DNA from 4 places in the Ensifer sp. Root127 genome. Region 4 is predicted to be linked to each of the others. Evidence: predicted binding sites of a transcription regulator. Region 4 holds the regulator's gene; each other region holds the start of a gene.
The links. Region 4 encodes LexA, which represses DNA repair genes until DNA is damaged. Its sites were predicted from a motif close to TGTTCNNNNTGTGTTCNG; they were not measured.
Positions count from the first base shown of each region.

Region 1: the regulator LexA is predicted to act here: its motif matches at 1,780-1,797, upstream of recA (recombinase RecA).
Region 2: the regulator LexA is predicted to act here: its motif matches at 2,325-2,342, upstream of ASD03_RS04915 (DNA recombination protein RmuC).
Region 3: the regulator LexA is predicted to act here: its motif matches at 2,056-2,073, upstream of parE (DNA topoisomerase IV subunit B).

Region 1 covers NZ_LMDX01000012.1:414,495-418,456, forward strand. Annotated here, with positions in the region: gene ASD03_RS16565 (pseudouridine-5'-phosphate glycosidase) at 1-705, opposite strand, end outside; gene ASD03_RS16570 (carbohydrate kinase family protein) at 737-1,684, opposite strand; gene recA (recombinase RecA) at 1,924-3,012, shown strand; gene alaS (alanine--tRNA ligase) at 3,242-3,962, shown strand, end outside.
Region 2 covers NZ_LMDX01000001.1:1,044,617-1,048,578, reverse strand. Annotated here, with positions in the region: gene ASD03_RS04920 (ribokinase) at 150-1,049, opposite strand; gene ASD03_RS04915 (DNA recombination protein RmuC) at 1,102-2,292, opposite strand; gene def (peptide deformylase) at 2,444-2,968, shown strand; gene fmt (methionyl-tRNA formyltransferase) at 3,073-3,962, shown strand, end outside.
Region 3 covers NZ_LMDX01000011.1:257,604-261,565, reverse strand. Annotated here, with positions in the region: gene parE (DNA topoisomerase IV subunit B) at 1-1,937, opposite strand, end outside; gene ASD03_RS14295 (phospholipase) at 2,148-3,080, shown strand; gene ASD03_RS14290 (UbiA family prenyltransferase) at 3,210-3,962, shown strand, end outside.
Region 4 covers NZ_LMDX01000011.1:9,730-13,691, forward strand. Annotated here, with positions in the region: gene ASD03_RS13080 (DUF4242 domain-containing protein) at 250-540, shown strand; gene ASD03_RS39970 (hypothetical protein) at 718-861, shown strand; gene ASD03_RS13090 (hypothetical protein) at 1,359-1,646, shown strand; gene ASD03_RS13095 (hypothetical protein) at 1,705-1,944, opposite strand; gene lexA (transcriptional repressor LexA) at 2,125-2,841, shown strand; gene ASD03_RS13105 (hypothetical protein) at 3,061-3,393, opposite strand.

The DNA.
Region 1 (3,962 bases), on a different contig from region 4:
CGGGTTCGCGATCAGCATGCCGCCATCGACGCCGAGCAGTTCGCGCATGTTCTGGAAGTTGGCGATTGCCGCTGGGCTGTTGAGCATCAGCGGGCTCTTGAGGCCCGAATCGCGCGACCAGAAGGCCGGGAACACGTCGCTGTCATAGGTCACAACAGGCACGCCGCGGGTTTCGAGGACCTCGAGCGTCTTCGGAATGTCGAGGATGGCTTTCGCGCCGGCGCAAACGACGATGACGGCCGTGCGTGCCAGTTCGTCGAGGTCGGCGGAGATGTCGAAGCTCAGCTCGGCGCCGCGGTGCACGCCGCCGATGCCGCCGGTCGCAAAGACGCGGATGCCGGCGCGGGCAGCGGCGATCATGGTGGCGGCAACGGTCGTCGCGCCGGTGCGGCGCTCGGCGATGGCAAAGGCGAGATCGGCGCGCGATACCTTCATCGCGCCTTCGGTCTTGGCCAGCTCTTCCAGCTTCGCATCGTCAAGGCCGATATGCAGAACGCCGTGAATGACGGCGATCGTCGCCGGAACGGCACCCTGGTCGCGGATGATCGCTTCGACGCTGCGGGCCATGTTGAGGTTGCCCGGATAGGGCATGCCATGGGTGATGATCGTCGATTCCAGTGCCACGATCGGCGCGCCGCGTGCCTTGGCGGCTGCAACCTCGTCGGAATATTCCATCGGCAGGAAGGGGGAAGCGGGTTTGGTCATGGTTTTTCCTTGGGAGTTCGGCTGGCGGCGTTCATGCCAGCATTTGAGGTGCCGGCACAAGGGCCAGTGCCTGTTCGAGGTTGGCCTGCGACATTTGTTCCGAGGCGGCCAAGGGAGAGCGAAGCGTAATGCCGGCGGCGGCAATGCCGCGCCGCAGGCATTCCGACAGATCATGGCCGGCAAGACGGGCGGTGAGGAAGCCTGATGCCAGGGCATCGCCGGCGCCGGTAACATCGGCGAGCTCCGGCAGGGCCGGCGGCGTCGCGACGCAGACGGTTTCGCGATCGAAGGCGACGACCGCTCTGCCGCCTCGGGTAACGACGCCGCCATTGAGCCCGGCGGCGCGCAAAAGCGGCGGCCAACCCTCAGCATCCGCCGCATCCTTGCCGGTGAGCGCCCGCGCCTCGGCCTCGTTCATGAACAGGAAGCTGAGCCTGACCAGGCTCGGCTGGAATCGGATCACCTTTGCCGGCGATACGGCGATACCGGCGACAATGCGCCCATCCGTCGACGCCGCCGCTACGAGGGCGGCGATGGTTTCTTCGGGCAGGTTCGCATCGGTCAGCACCAGCCGGCTGTCGGCGATGGCATCGCGCAATGCGCGCCGCTGCAACTGGCGCGGCGAGAACATCCGGTAGAGATCCATGTCGGCAAGGGCGATCACCAGGTTGCCGTCATTTTCAATGATCGCAGTGTAGCTCGGCGTCTGGCGGTCGAGAAAGGTGAGGGGATTGTCGATGACGCCGGCAGCCGCTGCGGCCGCCGTCACGATGTCGCCAGCAGCGTCACCACCGCGCGTGCTGATCATCCGGACGCTATGACCCAGTCGTGCCAGGTTGCGCGCAGCGTTGAAGCCGCCGCCACCTGCCTCTTCGAACCAGGTGCCGGGGTTGCTCGAACCGGGTGCGGTCGTGCCCGAGATGCGGCCGCGCCGATCGATATGAGCGCCGCCGAAGACGGCGATTTCGCCTTCCTTCATGAATGTTCCTCTGCTGTCTATCGGCCGAATCGGATCGGGAGGGTTCATCGTCTCAGGGTGCGCCTGGCGCTGCCAAAAAAATTACGCAGCAAAGCGTGAACATGAATCGAACACAATCCGAATAATTCCTATTTTTCAATGTCTTGTCCTGCTCTTGCAAAAACGGAACAAAACATGTACAAAAACTCGTGCGGCGGCTTCATTGCCTCGGTAGCTTCAATAACCTAAAGGTGGACCAAATGGCACAAAACTCTTTGCGGCTCGTAGAGGACAAATCGGTGGATAAAAGCAAGGCACTTGAAGCGGCACTTTCCCAGATCGAACGGTCGTTCGGCAAGGGATCGATCATGAAGCTCGGTGGGAAGGACAGCATCATCGAGATCGAGACGGTTTCGACCGGCTCTCTCAGCCTGGACATCGCACTCGGCATTGGTGGCTTGCCGAAGGGCCGCATCGTCGAAATCTATGGTCCGGAAAGCTCGGGCAAGACGACGCTGGCGCTGCAGACCATCGCAGAAGCACAGAAGAAGGGCGGCATCTGCGCCTTCGTCGACGCCGAACACGCACTCGACCCGGTTTATGCGCGCAAGCTGGGCGTCGATCTCGAAAACCTGCTGATCTCGCAGCCCGATACCGGCGAACAGGCGCTCGAAATCACCGATACGCTGGTACGCTCCGGGGCGATCGACGTTCTCGTCATCGACTCCGTCGCAGCGCTCGTGCCGCGCGCCGAAATCGAAGGCGAAATGGGCGACAGCCTGCCGGGCATGCAGGCCCGTCTGATGAGCCAGGCGCTGCGCAAGTTGACCGCCTCGATCTCGAAGTCGAACTGCATGGTGGTCTTCATCAACCAGATCCGCATGAAGATCGGCGTCATGTTCGGTTCGCCGGAAACGACGACGGGCGGCAATGCGCTGAAGTTCTACGCCTCCGTTCGCCTCGACATCCGCCGTATCGGTTCCGTCAAGGAGCGCGAAGAAGTCGTCGGCAACCAGACGCGCGTCAAGGTCGTCAAGAACAAGATGGCGCCTCCCTTCAAGCAGGTCGAATTCGACATCATGTATGGCGAAGGCGTCTCGAAGACCGGCGAACTCGTCGATCTCGGCGTCAAGGCTGGTATCGTCGAGAAGTCCGGTGCCTGGTTCTCCTATAACAGCCAGCGCCTCGGCCAGGGTCGCGAGAACGCCAAGTCGTTCCTCAGGGACAATCCGGACCTGTCGCGCGAGATCGAGACGGCTCTGCGTCAGAACGCCGGCCTGATCGCCGACCGGTTCCTCGAGAATGGTGGTCCGGAACCCGACGACGGCGACGACGCTGCCGAAGCATAAGCAGCGAGCCGAGCTTCAAGCTTTCAAAACCGGTCGCCTTCATCGGCGGCCGGTTTTTTGCTGCCGTCTGGACAGCATGATACGCGAACGATAAAAGCCTGTGGTTCCGGCGACCGAGGGCGTTGGAGGGCGCAGCCGTCAGCGATGGCCGCGGGGTCGAAGGATAACGGCGAGTGGCGCGGCAGATGCCGGGGCCTGGGCCTGAATTGGTGCACAGATAGGACGCAAGATGAGCGGCGTGAATGAAATCCGGTCGACGTTTCTCGACTATTTCCGCAGGAATGGTCATGAGGTGGTGTCGTCGAGCCCGTTGGTACCGCGCAACGACCCGACGCTGATGTTCACCAATGCCGGCATGGTCCAGTTCAAGAACGTCTTCACCGGGCTTGAGCAGCGTCCCTATTCGACGGCCGTGACGGCGCAGAAATGCGTGCGCGCCGGCGGCAAGCACAACGACCTCGACAATGTCGGCTACACCGCGCGCCACCACACCTTCTTCGAGATGCTCGGCAATTTCTCCTTTGGCGATTACTTCAAGGAAAACGCTATCGAGCTTGCCTGGAACCTGATCACCAGGGAATATGGCCTCGACGCCAAGCGCCTGCTGGTCACGGTCTATCACACCGACGACGAAGCCTTTGGCCTTTGGAAAAAGATCGCCGGCCTTTCCGACGACCGCATCATCCGCATCCCGACCAGCGACAATTTCTGGGCCATGGGCGATACCGGCCCTTGCGGTCCTTGCTCGGAAATCTTTTACGACCACGGCGACAAGATCTGGGGCGGGCCTCCTGGTTCTGCCGATGAGGACGGCGACCGCTTCATCGAGATCTGGAACCTCGTCTTCATGCAGTACGAGCAGATCACCAAGGAAGAGCGCGTCAACCTGCCGCGTCCGTCGATCGACACCGGCATGGGCCTCGAGCGCCTGGCAGCCGTGCTGCAGGGCC
Region 2 (3,962 bases), on a different contig from region 4:
CCTCGCCGTTCAAACCAGGTCGCGCGACGGGCGTCAAAGTCTGCCCGGAAAAGTGTGCAGCTATTTGCGATAACGACATCGGCAAAAGCGAGAGCTTTGAAGTGCGGCAATCGAACGATCGCAACGCACTTCAAGATCGGATCAGGCCCTTAGATGCGCGGCTCGACTTCCGAGGCAAGCGGGATCGAGGGCTGGGCGCCGCGCTTCAGGCAGGCGAGTGAACCCGCCACCGCGGCGCGTCGGAGCGCGTCGGGAAATGCGAGCTTCTCGTCGAGGCTTGCAGCCAGGTAACCGCAGAACGTATCGCCGGCACCGACGGTATCGACCGGGTCGATCTTTAGGCCGCGGGCGCGATGGACCTCGCCTTCGTGCACGGCGATGACGCCTTCCGCGCCCAGCGTGACGATGACTGTGTGGCCGGTTTCGGCGTGCAGCTTTCTCATTGCCTCTTCGCGTTCGTGACCTTCGATCCCGGTCTTGCCGGCCAAAAGTTCGAACTCCGTCTCGTTGGCGATGACGATATCGGCCAGCCGGCCGAGGCGGGCCGCTTCCGGGGTCAGGGGCGCGATATTGATGACGGAGCGAATGCCCTTGCGCCGGGCTTCCGAGAGCGCCTTTTCCACCGACGCTGCCGGTATCTCCAGCTGCAGCATCAGGGTGTCGCCGGCGTTCAGGCCACCAACGGCGGCAACTGCATCGGCTTCGTTGACCGTTGCGTTGGCGCTGGCAACGACGACAATGACATTCTCGCCTTCACCGCCGACGAGGATATGGGCCGTGCCCGTCGGCTCCTCGACGGTTTTGGTCAAGGACAGGTCGGCGCCGGCCTCCCGCAGCAATTCGAGCGCGCCGTCGGCAAAGCTGTCCGAGCCGACGGCGCCGGCCATGTGAACGATGGCGCCGGCACGCCGTGCGGCCAGCGCCTGATTGGCGCCCTTGCCACCGGCGGCAGTCGAAAAGCCCGAGCCGGCAACGGTTTCGCCCGGCTTCGGCAGACGCGCGGTCGTGGCGATCAGGTCCATATTGATGGACCCAAAAACAGTGATCATGTGAAGATGTCCCGTCGAATTGCTGATTTTGGCCGGAGAGTGCCCGAGACCGTCAGTCCTCGTCAACCACCCTGAGGCGCAATTGCCCGACGCGATTGTCGACGGCATGGCGCGGTTCTTCCGGTCGTGCCGCACCTTCCGCCTCAAGTTCCAGCGCTTCGATCTTGGCGCCGCGGCGGGAAAGCTTGCCCGAGGAGATGAGGATCTCTTCGACATCCTTCTGGCTCATGGCGAAGTGACCCTGCAGCTTGCGGACCCGTTCGTCGAGGCGCGTCAAGTCCTCCATCAGCCGCCCCACTTCCCCCTGGATGAGATGCGCCTGCTCGCGCATGCGGGCGTCACGGAGGATCGACTGGATCACCTGGATCGACAGGAGCAGCAGCGACGGCGAGACGATGACGATCCGCTGGCGATGCGCCTTCTGGACGATCGCTTCGAAATGCTCGTGGATTTCAGCGAAGATCGATTCCGAGGGAACGAAGAGGAAAGCCGTCTCCTGCGTCTCGCCGGGGATCAGGTACTTGCTGGCGATATCGCGGACATGCACCTCCATGTCGCGGCGGAACAGTTGCACCATCTGTTGCCGGCGCTCAGGCGTTGCAGCGTCCCGCATGCCGTTCCAGGCCTCCAGCGGAAACTTCGCGTCAATCACCAGCGGCGGTTGGTCGTTCGGCATGCGGATGGTGCAGTCCGGCCGGGCGCCGTTGGAAAGCGTCGTCTGGAAGGCAAAGGCGCCCATCGGCAGGCCGTCGGCGACGATCGTTTCCATACGCGACTGGCCGAAGGCGCCGCGTGTCTGCTTGTTCGAAAGGATGGCCTGCAGCCCGGCCATGTCCTTGGCCAGCGACTGGATGTTGTTCTGGGCGGTGTCGATCACTGCCAGGCGCTCCTGCAATCGCCGCAGGTTTTCGTGCGTCGCCTTGGTCTGCTCGCTGATCGAGGCGCCGATCCGGTGCGTCATGCCATCGATCCGCTGGCTCAGCGTCTGGTTCAGTTCCGCCTGGCGGCTGCCGAACACGTCGGCCATTGCCGCGATGCGGCCCTGCATTTCCGTCTGCGCTGCCAGCAGCATGGCCATCTGCTCGTGACGCTCGTCGTCGCCCGCCCGCCGCCGCCGCGAAACGGTCATCAGCACGAAGCCAATCGCCAGCACGGCCAGAACCATGCAGAGATGGGCGACAGTGACCGGCACGGTGCCGATGAGAAAAACAGGCTGGTCAAACGAAATTGGCGCAGGTTCCATGCGGCAAGCCTAACAGATTCTTTTTTGAAGACCAGATCAAAACGAGAACATTTACCCGGCGCGGTTAACGGGAGACGACATTGCCGCGATGCCCGTAGCGTGCGCGCCAATTTTCTTGCACCCGGATGGAAAGATCGGTTATGGGAGCGATATGACGATCAAGCCGCTTATCATCCTTCCCGATCCTGTTCTGCGTCAGGTCTCGACCCCGATCGAAACCATCGATGCCGACATCCGTCGCCTGGCCGACGATATGCTCGAGACGATGTATGACGCCCCGGGTATCGGGCTCGCCGCCATCCAGATCGGCGTGGCGAAACGCATGCTGGTTCTCGACGTCTCCAAGGAAGGCGACGAGAAGACCCCGCACGTTTTCATCAATCCCGAAATCGTCGCTTCGTCCGACGCGTTCTCGGTCTATGAAGAAGGCTGCCTCTCCATTCCGGATTATTATGCCGAGGTGGAGCGTCCGGCGGAGGTCACCGTCAAGCACCTCGACCGTGACGGCAAGGAACAGATCGTCAAGGCCGACGGCCTGCTGGCGACCTGCCTGCAGCATGAGATCGATCACTTGAACGGCGTGCTGTTCATTGACCACATCTCCAAGCTCAAGCGGGACATGGTGATCCGCAGGTTCACCAAGGCTGCAAAGACCCGCGGCGCCAAGGCGATCTGATCCCGAGGAAAGCGCCCGCAGGGCGCTTTGTCGTTGAGGGGCTTGATTTGAGGCGCGTAAACCCGTTTGAAGGGGCCTGATTTCAAACGGTCGGAGTATCCGCCTTGTCGCTTCGCATCATCTTCATGGGAACGCCGGAATTTTCCGTACCGACGCTTGCCGCACTCGCAGGGGCAGGTCACGAGATCGTTGCCGTCTATACCCAGCCGCCGCGGCCCGGCGGACGGCGCGGGCTCGACCTGCAGAAGTCGCCGGTGCACCAGGCGGCCGAGCTGCTCGGCGTTCCCGTGCTCACGCCCGTCAACTTCAAGGACGAAGCCGATCGCCAGACCTTCCGTGATTTCAATGCTGACGTTGCCGTTGTCGTCGCCTATGGCCTGCTGTTGCCGGAAGCGATCCTGACCGGAACGCGGCTCGGCTGCTATAATGGCCATGCCTCGCTCTTGCCGCGCTGGCGTGGTGCGGCTCCCATCCAGCGTGCCATCATGGCCGGCGACCATGAGACCGGCATGATGGTGATGAAGATGGACAAGGGGTTGGACACAGGCCCGGTCGCGCTCACCAAGGCGGTGCAGATCGGCGAGACGATGACGGCGGGCGAGCTGCATGACCGGCTGATGCAGGTCGGCGCTAACCTGATGAAGGAAGCGATCGGCAAGCTTGAGGCCGATGACCTGCCACTGACCGAGCAGGCGGGCGAGGGCGTCGTCTACGCCGCCAAGATCAGCAAGGCCGAGACTCGCATCGATTTTGCGAGGACCGCGCGCGAAGTGCACGACCATATTCGCGGCCTGTCGCCTTTTCCCGGCGCCTGGTTTGAGCTCGAGATCGCCGGCAAGCCGGAGCGCATCAAGGTTTTGAACTCCGAGCGCGTGACGGCGGCAGGAACCGCCGGAACGGTGCTCGACGACACTCTCACCATTGCCTGCAGCGACGGTGCCGTGCGGCCGACGCGGCTGCAGCGGGCAGGCGGCAAGGCTCTCAGTGTTGCCGA
Region 3 (3,962 bases), 250 kb from region 4:
ACCTTGAGCAGCGTGCGGAACTTCGGATCCATTGTCGTTTCCTTGAGCTGCGCCGGCAGCATCTCGCCGAGACCTTTGAACCGGCCGACTTCGACCTTGCCGCGGCCGTTGAATTCGGTGCGCATCAGCTCTTCGCGATGGGCGTCGTCGCGGGCATAGAGCGTCTTCGAGCCCTGGCTCAGGCGGTAGAGCGGGGGTACGGCGAGATAGAGGTGGCCGCCGCGGATGAGCTCCGGCATCTCCTGGTAGAAGAAGGTGATCAGCAGCGAGGCGATGTGCGCGCCGTCGACGTCGGCGTCGGTCATGACGACGATGCGTTCGTAGCGCAGGTCCTCTTCCCGGTATTTGCTGCGAGTACCGCAGCCGAGCGCCTGGATCAGGTCGCCGATCTGCTGGTTGGCGCCCTGCTTTTCCCGACCGGCGCTGGCGACGTTGAGGATCTTGCCGCGAAGCGGCAGGATGGCCTGGTTCGCGCGGTTACGCGCCTGCTTGGCCGAGCCGCCAGCCGAATCCCCTTCGACGATGAAAAGTTCCGCACCTTCGGCTGTGTTCTGCGAGCAGTCGGCAAGCTTGCCGGGCAGGCGCAGCTTGCGCACCGCGGTCTTGCGGTTGACTTCCTTTTCCTTGCGGCGGCGGACGCGCTCGTCGGCGCGCTCGATCACCCATTCAAGCAGTTTTGCCGCCTCGGCCGGGTTGTCGGCAAGATAATGATCGAAAGGATCGCGCAGGGCGTTTTCGACGATGCGCTGTGCTTCGACGGTTGCCAGCTTGTCCTTCGTCTGGCCGACGAATTCCGGCTCGCGAATGAAGACCGAGAGCATGCCAGCGGCTGAAATCATCACGTCATCGGTGGTGATAATGGCGGCGCGCTTGTTCTGCGTCAGCTCGGCGTAATTCTTCAGACCCTTTGTGAGCGCGATGCGGAAACCTGCCTCGTGCGTCCCGCCTTCAGGCGTCGGAATGGTGTTGCAATAGGAATGGACTTGCTGGTCGCCACCATACCAGGTGACGGCCCATTCGAGCGATCCGTGGCCGTTCGACTTCTCGGACTTGCCGGCAAAGATCTCGCGGGTAACCGTGAACTCCTTTCCGAGCGTTGCGGCAAGATAGTCCTTCAGGCCGCCGGGGAAGTGGAACACCGCCCGGTCCGGTATCTCGGAGCCTTCCGGCAGCAGCGACGGATCACACGACCAGCGGATTTCGACGCCGCCGAAGAGATAGGCCTTCGAGCGTGCCATGCGGAACAGGCGCGCCGGCTCGAAGCGGGCATGCGGTCCGAAAATCTGCGGATCGGGATGAAACCGAACCCGCGTTCCGCGTCGGTTGTGGACGTCACCTAGCTCCTCCAGGCCACCCTGCGGCACGCCGCGCGAAAAGCGCTGGCGATAGAGCTTGCGATTTCTGGCAACCTCGACTTCGAGATCGTCCGACAGCGCGTTGACGACGGAGACGCCGACGCCGTGCAGACCGCCGGAAGTTTCATAGGCCTTGCCGTCGAACTTGCCGCCGGCATGCAGAACCGTCATGACGACTTCGAGCGTCGATTTGCCCGGGAATTTGGGATGGTTTTCGACCGGAATGCCGCGGCCGTTGTCGGTTACCGACAGATAGCCGTCGGCGTCGAGATGGACTTCGATGAAGTTGGCGTGCCCCGCCACCGCTTCGTCCATCGAGTTGTCGATGACTTCGGCGAAGAGATGGTGCAACGCCTTTTCATCGGTGCCGCCGATATACATGCCCGGACGCCGACGGACAGGCTCCAGCCCCTCCAGCACCTCGATCGCCGAAGCATCATAGTCGCCGCTGTCGCTGCCTTTGGGAGCAGGGCGCGGTTCTTCACGCGGAGCCGGCGCCGTTCGCGCAACAGGCGCGGCGTCTGCCACGACGGGCTTCGGTTGTTCGGGTATTGCGGAGAAGAGGTCGCTGTTGTCGTCCATGGGGCGTCTAGATCATTCCTGTCGTGCGGAGGTGCTGAAGGCCATAGCAAGACCTCGGTCTTGTCGCCATCCCCAGTCATTCGAATCACCCGAATTCTGCCAGACTCTTGCCGATTGTGCGAACAAAAGGAGAATGGCCGCGCCGGATGCCTGCAAAATAAAGCCTCTGCGTCGGCGTTTGTTACCAACTGTTGCTTTGCTGTCGGGCCGATGGCAAGGCTTTGCCGCGAACCAGGGAGCCCTTCGTTGTCCGTGTCCACAGCTGATTTTTGCTTTCGCCGGCTTGCCGCCATTTTTCTGTCCGTCGGCCTTTTTGCAAGCTCGATCGTTTGCGCCGAGGCGCAGGTGCTTAAGCCCTACAAGGACGATCTGTTTTCATACGGCAAGGTGCTGGAGGAGAGCGAGGGCGGTGACTACCGCGTCGTCGACTATCAGGAACTGCGCGATATCAATGAACGCGACGAAATTCCGGAGCGGCGCGTCAAACGCGCCTTCGTCTCGTTGGGTGTCAAAGGCGAGCAGGTCAACGAGACGCTCGATGTTGGCGGGCGCTCGCTCGACGTGACGCGCGTCGGTCGGGAGCGCGGCGCAGCATTCACCGTGATTTTCATCCATGGACGCGGGGGAGACCGGCGCCTCGGCGCCAATGATTTCTCCTTCGGCGGCAACTTCAATCGCCTGAAGAACCTCGCTGTCGCCAATGGGGGCGTTTATTACGCGCCGAGCGTGCGGTCCTTCGATGCGGCCGGGGCCGCGGACGTTGCAGGCCTGGTCAAACTTGCCGCCGAGCGCTCCGGCGGGAGACCTGTCGTGCTGGCCTGTGCCTCCATGGGCAGTTTCATTTGCTGGGGTGTGTCTCGTGACGCGGGCGCTGTGGCAGCGCTTGGCGGCATGATGATCATGGGCGGCGCTGCCGATCCTGATTTTACCAAGAGCGCCGCCTACAAGGCGAAATTGCCGATGTTCTTCAGCCATGGCAGCCGAGATAGTGTCTATCCGGCAGCGAGCCAGAAGGCGCTGTACAGCGCGTTGAAAGGGCAGGGCTATCCGGCCCGCTTCGTGCTCTTTGAGACCGGATCGCATGGAACGCCGGTCCGTATGACCGATTGGCGCGACGCCTTGAACTGGATCGGCAGCCGCTGACGGACATCGCTCGCGGCTCGGCATTTGTTAACCAGAACGGCAATTTCCGGGTGTAGGCGCGCTGCTTATTTCCACCTTTGAAAGTGATCGGCGCGATTATCCCCGGCAGATATTGCTGGGGTAGATTTCATGAATGCGCATATCGAAACACGGCAAATTCCGTTGTGTGTCGACTTGGATGGCACCTTACTGGCTGCCGACACACTGTGGGAAGGTGCTGCGATCATCGTTTTGCGCAATCCGCTGATGCTCTTCCCGATGCTCATGTGGCTATCGCAGGGCAAGGCGCGTCTGAAACATGAGGTTGCCTTGCGCTCCGGACGAATGGCGGCGGACTGGCCGTATCGCCAGGCCGTCCTTGCTCGATTGGCCGCCGAAAAGGCCCAAGGACGCGACATCGTGCTGGTTACCGGTGCTGCACCTTCCGTCGCGCGAGAGGTCGAAGCGCATATCGGGCTCTTTTCTTCGATCATGCATTCGTCGGAGGCACTCAATCTGACCAGCAGCCGAAAGCGTGATGCGTTGGTGGAACGGTTCGGCGAAGGTGGCTTCGACTATATGGGCAACAGCCGCGACGACATCGCGGTCTTCGAGGCGTCGCGCCGGGCAATCGTCGTGGCACCCGATGCGGCGGCTGAGAAATGGCGTCGTAGTCACGATGCCGAGAAACTCGACACCGGCAAAGTGAGCATGCTTGCGCCGCTGAAGTCGATCCGCGTCCATCAGTGGGCGAAGAACGTGCTGATCGGCGTGCCGATGATCCTCAATCATGAGGTGCTGCATCTGGATGCGCTGGTGAGTGTTGCCATCGCATTCTTTGCGTTCAGCTTCCTGGCCTCCGCCGTCTACGTCATCAACGACCTCTCCGATCTGGCGAACGAC
Region 4 (3,962 bases):
CGCGCTCCCATCCCCGGCCGCGCGATTTCAGTCGCATAGAGCTATTGGCCGCGAGATATTGTGATCGCGGGGCGATACAGGCGCCCATCGTTTGATCGGACGCCAGTCCCGGTGGAGCCCCTTCCGCTGCTTGATCCTATACTTCCAGGGAAATCGTCGTGAATCGCCGCATCACCGGTGGAAAGTATTGACTTCAATTATATTAGATATTCTTGATATTCAGTCCTCCAACAACCGAGGAACTGAACGATGCCCACCTACATCATTGAACGCGACGTCCCAGGGGCCGACAAGCTCAACCAGGACGACCTTTGCGCATTATCGGCAAAATCCAATGCTGTCGTCGCCGATCTTGGCGTACCATATACATGGATCACCAGTTATGTCGCCGGCGACAAGATTTACTGCGTCCACGAGGCATCAAGCGCCGACGTCATTCGCGAACATTCGGAACGCGCCGGATTTCCGGCGAACAAGATAACCGAAGTTGCTGCCGTCATAGGGCCTGCGACAGCATCCCAGGGGCGCAACGGTAAGTGACCGAAGCGACGTTATCATCGCAGTGCCCGGACACCGGGCACGAATGCGCGACGCAACGCCGGCAAAACAGTGATCCACCGGCACCGTCATTGACTTACGGCGGTATCAATGCAGGCTGGTTTGCCGGCATTCGGCGCCCATGCAGGGTTCCCCGGCACACCTTCCAAGGAGACGATCATGGCAAAAGGTCAAGTGCGAAGTAACCGCGAGGTTAGAAAGCCAAAGAAGGACAAGACTGTCAAAGCCGCCGTTGTGACGGAAGGCTCACAGGTGAAGCTGGCCGGCAGCAGTTTCTCCCTGGGCAAGAAAGACAAGAAGTAAGACGGTCGGCTTTAACCTCTCGAACTAACGACACGAGAGAGATATCCGTCAGTGGCCAGTCGAACTGGGGTGCGCAACGTCTCCGCGACATCCCGGCGCGACTGGTCGAGCACCCGCGGTCAGATGCCGGTTTCGTAGCGCGTTTGAACATCGTATGTATTTGGCTGGAGATGCGAAGATCGCTACAGGCGGATGCCGCTGGCCACTCGCACTCCATTACGGCGTCCAACATCATCGGAAGCATTTGCGGCGGGTATTGTTGATCAGCTGCCAGCGCCACGCTTTGAGGCGGGCGCCGGAAAATCGAAAACGCCAACGCACCTCACGCCAATCTTTGTGCCTTCATTGCCACAGCTTGAGCACCAGTGCTCGCCTTTCGCAAAGAACTGTTGAACACGGCACAGTGCCCGGCATGCTTGCTGGACTTCGGAACGAAAGCACGGTTCACATCGTTAACCAAACCATCGCCGCCACCTCTGATCTAGTGGACGTTCACCGTGCTTGCAGCCTTGCTTATCGCCTCGATTATCGCATCGCCTAACATCGCCCTCAGCGCTGCCACGGTCGACGACCTGCAAGCCGACTTCGAAACGGCCGTGCCCTGCCAGCAGATAGACGGCCGGAACGTTTGGAAGGGAACGATCGCCTACTACATCCAGTCCTTCGTCTATCAAGGCGACACGCCGGTCGCGACCGAAGCGGCCGACGCTGTGCTGCCGGAGGACAACTCCGCGGAAACCGTCAAGGAATTCGAGGACGCCTGCTCCGCGACGCAGCCGGCCTGATTCAGGCCTCCTCTAGCAGATCGCCCATCGATATTTCTGCTGATCCCTTGATGGCAGGCTATTTCCACTGCGTCCCATCGGCCGCGGCGCAACCGTGCGGCGGGTGTCCGTTGCCAAATGTCAGCTTCAGCCGGTCACAACCCCATTGATTGAGCGGCCCGGGCATCGCCGCATTCAACGCGATACCAACTTCGTCAAACGGGCTCTGCTTGTTATCCACGTATTGATACCAGCGAAACCCAAGGATCGCGGTCGCGGCGACAACGATGGTCAGCAAGATTTGAATCAGCTTCGTCATTAAACCCTCATTCCATAAACGGAAGGAGGCATATCAGCCTCGCGCGGCGCGTGCAGCGACGAGTTGGTCAATCTGCGCTTGATTGAACCAACATTCACAGAATTTTAGGCACTTGCGGAACACATATGGAACAGATAGTGTCTGTTCTTGATTTGTTTCACGCCTCTGGAGCGACTTGCCATGCTGACCCGCAAGCAACAGGAATTGCTTCTTTTCATCCATGAACGAATGAAGGAGTCCGGTGTACCGCCGTCCTTCGACGAGATGAAGGATGCACTCGACCTGGCATCCAAGTCGGGCATTCACCGGCTGATCACAGCGCTCGAGGAACGCGGCTTCATACGCCGGCTTCCCAACCGCGCCCGAGCGCTCGAAGTCATCAAACTGCCGGAAGCCTATGCTGCGAGCGCGCAGCCCCGTCGCGGGTTTTCGCCGAGCGTCATCGAGGGTAGCCTTGGCAAACCGCCCGCCCCTGCCCCCGCGGCGAAAACGCTGCCGGTTGCCGACAACAGCTCCGTGTCGGTTCCAGTGATGGGCCGCATTGCCGCCGGCGTGCCGATCTCGGCGATACAGAACAACACCCACGACATTACCGTGCCGCTCGATATGATCGGCAGCGGCGAGCACTACGCCCTTGAAGTGAAGGGTGATTCGATGATCGAGGCCGGCATTTTCGATGGCGATACGGTGATCATCCGCAATGCCACCACGGCCAATCCCGGCGATATCATCGTGGCACTAGTCGATGACGAGGAAGCAACGTTGAAACGCTTCCGGCGCAAGGGCGCTTCAATTGCTCTAGAGGCCGCCAACCCGGCCTATGAGACGCGCATCTTCGGGCCTGACCGGGTCAAGATTCAGGGCAAGCTCGTCGGCTTGATCCGCCGCTACCACTAAGCCCGTCTCACGCCAGCGCAATTCGAGGAAAAGTGCGGAGCGGTTTTCCGCCAGGAAATGCGTAAAAACAAATAGATAGAGCGCCTAGTGACTCCGTTTAAACCGGAAACGCTCTAGCCGCCTTCATGCCGGCCAGCCGCTCTCTTACTTCAACGTCTCGCCACATAGGGTAGCGAGACGGAGATTTTCGGATCGAGTGTTTTTCACGCTCGACGGATTTTACTCGTGAATCGAGTACTCGCCCAACTCGCAGAGATCCTGCTTGTCTTCAGTCGTGTCGAGACCGGAACCTTCTTCGAATTCAAAGCGCATGTCGTATTTGCAGACATCACGTCCGTCGGCGATGGTAATTTCCATGCTTTCGCCCGGATTAAGCACCTGCCGCCCGAAGACGTCGTCTTCCCACTGATCAACACCGACCGGCGATGTGTAGAAGTTCGTCAAAACGGCATTCGTCTTGTTCTTAAGCTGAAAGACGAGATCCTCAGCGCTTGCGGTGGCCGTCGTTACGGCAAGAATGGCAAGAGCAGTCAGGGCGATCTTATATTTCATTTTATGTCTTTTCCTCCATTGTTGGCTTTGTTTGACACTACCTATACGGGTCGCGCTGTTGGGATATTCATTCCCAGTTCTGTCTAGAGACAATATTTTCAGCACTGACAATAGTGACCGAATCACCATTTCGGGGCGCGTCCTCGCAAGGCCATGTCGTTGGCGACTGCGGACGTTCGCAAACTGGCGGGCAAGCGCAGCCCGGTCGAATTGCGCTTTGAAAACAGTGGTTGGCTGCGATGCGGGCAGCCTCGCTGCGCGTGTTGGACGCGCCGCATTGGCCCATGTTCCTTGCCCCCCGAAAACCGTACCTGCGTGCCGGCAGCATGTCCTTTGCGCAGGCACGCACAGCGTTTCACTTTCGACAATCGGGCTGCTATTGACGGAGAACCGCTTTAGCCAATCGCGCAGGCGCTGGGTGACTTGTTGCTTTCATCGTGCGAGGGGCTGAATCACGCGCTCGCCCGCCCTATCTACGTCACACTTTCGTTGACGCTCGCAACGAGCACGCGGCCGCTTACGCCACCGATGGCCGGTATTTCGACCGCCTTCGGATCTGCGTTCGCCTT